2 regions of the Oceanobacter sp. ABM4_470 genome follow, and region 2 is predicted to be linked to the other one. Evidence: riboswitches for the same ligand, from Rfam matches in the RefSeq annotation. Region 2 holds a riboswitch; the other holds the start of a gene.
What was found. A riboswitch is a leader RNA that binds a small molecule or an ion and turns the genes downstream of it on or off. The one in region 2 is predicted to bind cobalamin.

Region 1 (3,461 bases), 1.3 Mb from region 2:
GGTGGTATGGCGCTGACTTCAGGTGCGGCCAAGCAGTGGAAGGAAATCACCGGTTGTGAAATTGCCGAAGGTTACGGCATGACCGAAACTTCGCCAGTGGTGTCTTTCAACCCACCGGGCTACGTCAAGCTGGGTACCATCGGTATGCCGGTGGCGGGCACGTTGTGTAAAACCGTAGACGCAGATGGTAACGACCTGCCATTTGGTGAGCCGGGTGAGCTGTGCGTGAAAGGCCCGCAGGTAATGAAGGGTTACTGGAAGCGTGAAGCGGCAACGGATGAGAGTTTCTTGCCGGGTGCTGATGGTCAGCCAGCACGTGAATGGCTACGCACGGGTGATATTGCGGTGATTCAGGACGACGGTTACATGCGCATCGTTGACCGCAAAAAAGACATGATCATTGTCTCTGGCTTCAACGTGTATCCGAATGAAGTGGAAGATGTTGTGGCGTCTCACCCAGCTGTAACCGAAGTGGCCGCGATTGGTGTGCCCGACCTGAAAAGCTCGGAAGCCGTGAAAGTATTCGTGGTCGCAACCGGCGAAGTCAGCGAAGACGAGCTGCGCGCCTGGTGTAAGGAACGTCTGACCGCCTATAAGGTGCCGCGCCACATTGAATTCCGCTCGGAATTGCCAAAAACCAATGTGGGCAAAATTCTCCGTCGTGAATTGCGCGACGAAGAGCTTGCCAAGCAGAAGTAAGAGCTGCTGTTTAGCGCCAACAAAAGCCAGAGCGTCGCTCTGGCTTTTTTGTATCCGGCGCTGGCGCAAGCGTTCTTGATGCCCGTGCGTCGAATTTCCTTTGTCTTCCTGTTATATTTCAGCCTTTCAGGTGTCTGAAGGCGGCCAAGGGAGTGGGGCTGTGTGAATCCAGCGCTGTACCTGTCATCTTCAGAGTAAATGGGAATCCGGTTTGAATCCGGAGCTGTCCCCGCAACTGTAAGGTCTTCGACCGAGCCAGATACCAGCCTGACCAAGGTTCAACTTCGTGCGGGAGTTCACGAGGCATCTGGACAGACGCTCCGGTCTTCGTTGCCCAACGAGGACGTCGGCTTGCCTATCCAATGCCCGTGCTTTTGTTAAAACAGGCAGGCGCATTGGCTTCATCACCACCATCATTTACATCATCCAAATCGGGTTCTGGGTCCGTCTCTGGATTGCGAGCAGACTTGCAAACAGGCGTGCAGATTCAAGGACTGTCGCTTTGTACCGCTGAGCCGTCGGCCATTCTGGATAACCTGACGCTGGACCTGCCAGTAGGGCAGGTGACCGGTGTGTTGGGCCCGAACGGTGCAGGAAAAACCAGCTTGCTACGTGCCATCGCCGGGTTCGATTCCGCGCCGTTAAGCCGTACGGGGGAGGTTCACTGGCAAGGGCAGAGCACCCATGACATGTCGGTACAAGCCCGCGCTCGGGAGATTTCTATGGTCAGCCAGATGCATGACTCGGTGTTTGCCTTGAGTCTGAATCAGGTGGTGCGGATGGGGCTATTGCCGCATCAAGGGCTGTTTTCCATGCCATCTGCCAGTGACGAACAGGAAGTGGCGGATGCGCTACAGCGCGTTGGTCTGGCCAATAAGGCGCAACGGGTGTTTTCCAGTCTATCGGGCGGCGAACAGCAACGAGGCCTGATTGCCCGAGCTTTGGTGCAGAAAGCCCAACTGTTGATTCTGGATGAGCCAATCAATCACCTCGATGTCTATTACCAGCATGATGTGCTCGGCCTGCTGCGCCAGCTGTCCCATAGCCATGGCCTGACGGTTGTTATGAGTCTGCACGATCTCAACCTTGCCAGTTTCTACTGCGACCAGTTGGTGCTGTTACAGCACGGCAAGTTGCAAGCGGCGGGGCGCAGTGTCGATGTTCTGGATACTGAGCTGCTCGAACGTGTGTTCGGGCTTCCGTGTGTGGTTCGTCATGAGCCGCATGGCTCGCGTGTCGATTTTTGCCCTTCTGGCACAGGTTACGGTCTGAGCGAAGCTACCCCACTTACTACCTCGCCTGCTGCCCCGCGAACTAACCCGCCTACTTCCCTGCAAGAGGGAAGCGCATGATCACTTCCGTGCAGGGTGTTCGCATGGTATGGCCGTTGCTGGTGTTGCTGGCGGTTGTTTCACCATTGATTTCCCTTTGGTTTGGTTCCGCCGATTTACCAGACGGCACTGTGTGGGCTTGCCTGACAGATCAATGTCCACGGCCGGTGGATCAGGCCATTTTCTACGATTTGCGATTGCCTCGGGTGCTGGCAGCCTTGCTGGTTGGTGGCGGTCTGGCGGTCGCTGGTGCCAGTTTGCAGAACGTCACTCGCAATGGCCTGGCGGACCCTTATTTGTTCGGTGTAGTCGCAGGCGCAGGCCTTGGGGCATCGATTGTCAGCGTGTTACCCGGCGTCAGTAATTGGGTGCCGGACGGCGTTGCCTTGCCGATGGCGGCGTTTATTGGGTCATCACTGGCGGTCGTGCTGGTGCAAGCGTTGGCCACCAGCGCCTGGGCCAGAACGCCCGAACAACTGCTGCTGGCGGGTGTGGCGGTATCGCTGATGCTGGGCGCCATGACGCATTTTGTGTTGTACCTGGGCGAACCCTTTGCAGCCAACAAGGTGATGTTCTGGTTGATGGGCAGCCTTAGCCGCGTTGAACTGCATCAGCTGGCGATTATGGCGCTGCCATTGCTTGTTGCCGTGGCCTTGCTTTGGCTACTGGGTCGTCGTTTTGATGCCATGTTGCTCGGCGATGACACCGCCCGTTCGCTGGGGGTTGAAGCCTCCACCATGCGCGCGATCGGGATGGTCATATGTGCGGGTCTGACCGCTGTGGTCGTTGCCTACTGCGGTGGCATCGGCTTTGTTGGCCTGATGATTCCTCACATTGTACGACGTTGGGTCGGTGTCTCGACCCGTCAGGTAGTACCGGCCAGTTTGCTGTTGGGCGGTGCTTTTTTGGTGTGGGCGGACGTGCTGGCCCGCAGTGCGTCGCCCGACCATGAAATCCCAATCGGTATTCTGACGTCGGCGATTGGCAGTGTGTTTTTCCTGCTGATGATGCGTCGACGCTAATGAACGACATTGCCGTTTTTTCACTTGTTACTTCTACCTTGCGAGAACCCCGTGACTGATCAATTTCCGGTATTCGAAATCAAAACCCTCGACTACAGCCGCCAGAGCATCATCCAACAGCGCATCGACAGCAAAACCAAGCCACCGGGTTCACTGGGTGTGCTGGAAGCGCTGGCGTCACGCATTGCCTTGATTCAGTCGCGCCGTGAGGCCTTTGCGCCAGAGCAAATCACTATCAAGCGCCCGGTGATGCTGGTATTTGCCGCCGATCACGGGGTTGCCCGTCATCCTGTGTCTATTGCTCCGCAAGCAGTGACCGAGCAAATGGTGATGAATTTCCTCGCCAACGGTGCTGCCATCAACTGTTTTTGTCAGGCTAATGACATTCTGTTGAATGTGGTTGATGCCG
Region 2 (3,461 bases):
ACTCCCGGGCGGGTGCGGGTCTGCTGCTGAAGTCGGTAAATTCGTGGTTAAAGAGATTTTTTACCCGCAGGCCAACACTGGACTGGCTAACCCGGTTGCCCAGCGTGCCGGTATCGCGGTGGATATTCAGGTTCCAGAGGTTGCGGTCTTCGCCGCTGACGGTATTGCTGCGGTCGAGATAAATATCGCCGGCCAGCTCGTTTTCGAGGCTGACACGGGTCGCCTGATTCACGCTTTGCCACTGCAGCTTGCTGAGCAAACGTTGGTGATAAATGGAAGGCAGTTGTTTATCGTCGTACGACTTGGTGTCGCTGCTGCTGGTGCTGGAATAGTGGCTGCCAGCCAGCGATAACTGCCAGCTTCCAAAGGCGGATTGAGAGCTGCCAAAACGGCTTTTCAACTGCCACTCCAGGCCTTTCATGACGGCATCGGCGCTGTTTTCGTAACGACCTGACCCGGTTGATGGGTCGTATACCACGACGATGGTGTTCTGCAATTGACGCCGAAATACGGTGACTGCCAACGACGGCTGCGCGAATACATCGGCTTCAATATCAAAGCCTGCGGTCAGGGTGCGGCCCAGCTCCGGGGTCAGATCGGCGTTGCCACGGGTCATGCCCTGGTCGCCGAAGCGCTCGTACAGGCTGGGGATGCGCAAGGCGCGCTTCCAGTTCAAATGCACGCTGCCGAAGCTGTGTTCCGATACAAACGCCTGCTTGATGGATGCGGTAGTAGAAGGCCATTTGATGGTGGATTCGCCATCGCTGCTGGAGGTGCCGTGCAGGGTTCTGGCCATCGAGGTTTGCTGGTGATGGGTCGATGCCAGCGATAGCGTCAGATCGTTGTTCTGCCATTCTACCTGTCCGCCGGCTTGCCACTCTTGCAGCCAGGAAAACTGATCACACTGGCTTCCGAGGCCGTTGCAGTTGTCGCTGTTGCTGAGCGGGCTGCTGTAGCGGCTGGCGTAGGTCTGTTCTTTGCCCTGGGCTTGTAAGGTGAACAGCCAGTGCTCCCAACCTGTTGCCGCTTCGCCAAACTGACTGCTGAGCGAGGCTTCGGTGTTCTGGTAACGGTAGTGGTCGTCGTTGGTGGTGTAAGAGAAGATCGCCAACGGGTCTTTGTAGGCCTGACGCTCAAGTGAGTGGCTCAATGACCAGCTTTGGTACCAGTCGTTGCCCCAATGGCCAGACAAGCGCAGGCCATGCTGTTTGCTGGTTAACAAGGCGCGGTTGCGTGTGGAGTTGCGCGCATATTGCGGCAGCTGTTTTTCGCGGTCTTGCCACCAGGCTTGCACTTGAGTGCTGCTGAGGCTGGCGGAGACGTCGATGCGGTCTTTGCGGAACGCGGCGTTGTTGAGGTCTTGCTTAACGTACAGCTGGCTGGAGTTTTGTGGATTGGGGACCGCGTAGGAGTAGTTGTTATCGCTTTGCTGATGGTCGATGCTCACCGCGATAGGTGTGCCCAGCACTTCCGCAGAGGTGTTCAGGTTAGCCGACAAGGTGCCGTAACTGCCTGCGCCCAGTTGCAGCTGTTGGCTGGCTTGGTCGGCGTTGCGGGTAATGATGTTAATCGTGCCGCCAATAGCCTGATCGTTGGTCACCGAGCCGTCGCTGCTGTCACTGGCGCTGGTGATGACGTCGATACGTTCAATATTGCCTAGCGGTATATCAGCCAAATCGTAGTGGCCAAATTGACCGCTGTTTTGCAGAACGCCGTTTACCAGCACGCGGGTCTGGTTGGTGCTTGCCCCCTGGATCGACACCAGCACCGGGTCGCCCATGCCGCCGAGTGCCTGCACCTGAACGCCGTTCAAAGACGACAGAAATTCCCCCAGATTGCGGTAACCGTCGGCCAGTTGGCTGGCATCAAAGCTGCGCAGCTGCTGGTTTTCTGTGACGGTGTGGCCGTAGACCACTATTTGGTCATTGGTGATTTGTTCATCTGTGGTTTGTTCATTAAGGGGTTGTTCATCAAGGGGTTGTTCATCGCTGGTACCGGACTGCGCCCCTGAGGTGTTGTTCGACAGAGTTTCACCACGGGAAGAATGCGGCAGTACCGCCAGCATCAGGCCGACGACCCACAAGGCGGAAACCAGCATATTCTTGATGATAAATACCAGACTGGAGTGTCGGGAGGTTGGGGCCGTGGGTGAATTCAATCCGGTGTCCTTGCATGGGAGTTACTGCGGACGGGATTGTGGGAAAGGGACGACGAAGCACCAGAGCGCAGACGGGCTCCGGCAGGCTTGACTACTTTCCCGTCGCCCTCCGCAACGTCAGTATTGCAATCAGGCCGGTATCCGGGCTTACGACCAGAGCCAATGGGCTCGGCAACAACGCCTTCCCGCTCGTCAGAGCAGTGGCTGCAAATGCGGCTGGCATTGCGGTTGTTGCTTGGGTCGATCACCGTTGCGGGGGCAGCGTCGGAATGTCTGGCAGTTGCCAGAGGAACCGAACTTCCCGTTTAACCCTGAAAAACTGGTTGTGTTTTGTACAAGGGCACCTGATCAAGCGCGGAAGAGTATAGGGAAGGGGAAAATTGGTCAAGAAGTGGCGGCTGAGTGGTAGAAATGGCCGCAGTGCGTCGGTGTTTGATGATGTTGTAGGGATGGGGCATGCCCCATCCGCTCGGCGAAGCCGGATAATCGCAGGCAAGTAGAGGCATGCCTCTACCCTACAAGTGCCATAACCTAATGTGTAGGGATGGGACATGTCCCATCCGTCCGGCGAAGCCGGATAAACGCAGGCAAGCTACCTCCCACGTATGTGGTGGGGGATTCAACATGGCTGCGTCAGATGGCAGTCGCTGCGCGTCTTTATCTGACCTACGTTTATCTGACCTACATCTGTTCTAAACCTGCTCTACAAAAGATGGCCAGTGCTTATTTACTGATTGGCAATTTGACGATAAACCGCGCACCGTGGGGTTCGGCGTGGCGGTAGAGCATTTGGCCTTTGTGGTGGTTGGTGACGATAAAATACGACACCGATAGCCCCAGGCCGGTGCCTTCGCCGACTTCTTTGGTGGTGAAAAAGGGTTCAAACACGTGGGCGACTTTGTCGGCCGGTACGCCGCTGCCGTTATCTTCAACGCTGATGCTAACGAGGTCGCCATTGCGCCAGGCGTGCAGGCGAATCACGGGTTTCCATTCCGGTTCGTCGTCGGTGTGGTATTGCGACAGCGCTTGCAGGCCATTTTTGATCAGGTTCACCAGCACTTGTTCGATTTCGCCGGGAATGGCGTTTACCGCAGGTAGGTGATCCATTGGGCTGTGTTGCAGCTCAACGTGGCGGAAGTTGAGGTCGGATCGGGCGATATTGATGGCGTTATCGATCAGGTCGCTGACGCTTTGGCTCTCCAGCATGGCGTCGTTCTGGCGGGAGAAATTGAGCATACTTTCAATAATCGCAGCGGCCCGTTCTCCGGCGTCTTTTATATGGTCCATCATCTGGATCACATCG

Region 1: linked by a shared signal. The riboswitch ahead of ACXADJ_RS07790 (ABC transporter ATP-binding protein) and the one ahead of ACXADJ_RS02310 (TonB-dependent receptor plug domain-containing protein) in region 2 are both predicted to bind cobalamin.

Annotation. Positions count from the first base shown of each region.
Region 1 covers NZ_JBSWTR010000001.1:1,769,951-1,773,411, reverse strand. The annotation lists gene ACXADJ_RS07795 (AMP-binding protein) at 1-699, shown strand, start outside; cobalamin riboswitch at 838-984, shown strand; gene ACXADJ_RS07790 (ABC transporter ATP-binding protein) at 1,179-2,051, shown strand; gene ACXADJ_RS07785 (FecCD family ABC transporter permease) at 2,048-3,052, shown strand; gene cobT (nicotinate-nucleotide--dimethylbenzimidazole phosphoribosyltransferase) at 3,104-3,461, shown strand, end outside.
Region 2 covers NZ_JBSWTR010000001.1:515,056-518,516, forward strand. The annotation lists gene ACXADJ_RS02310 (TonB-dependent receptor plug domain-containing protein) at 1-2,158, opposite strand, end outside; cobalamin riboswitch at 2,274-2,521, opposite strand; gene ACXADJ_RS02315 (sensor histidine kinase) at 2,882-3,461, opposite strand, start outside.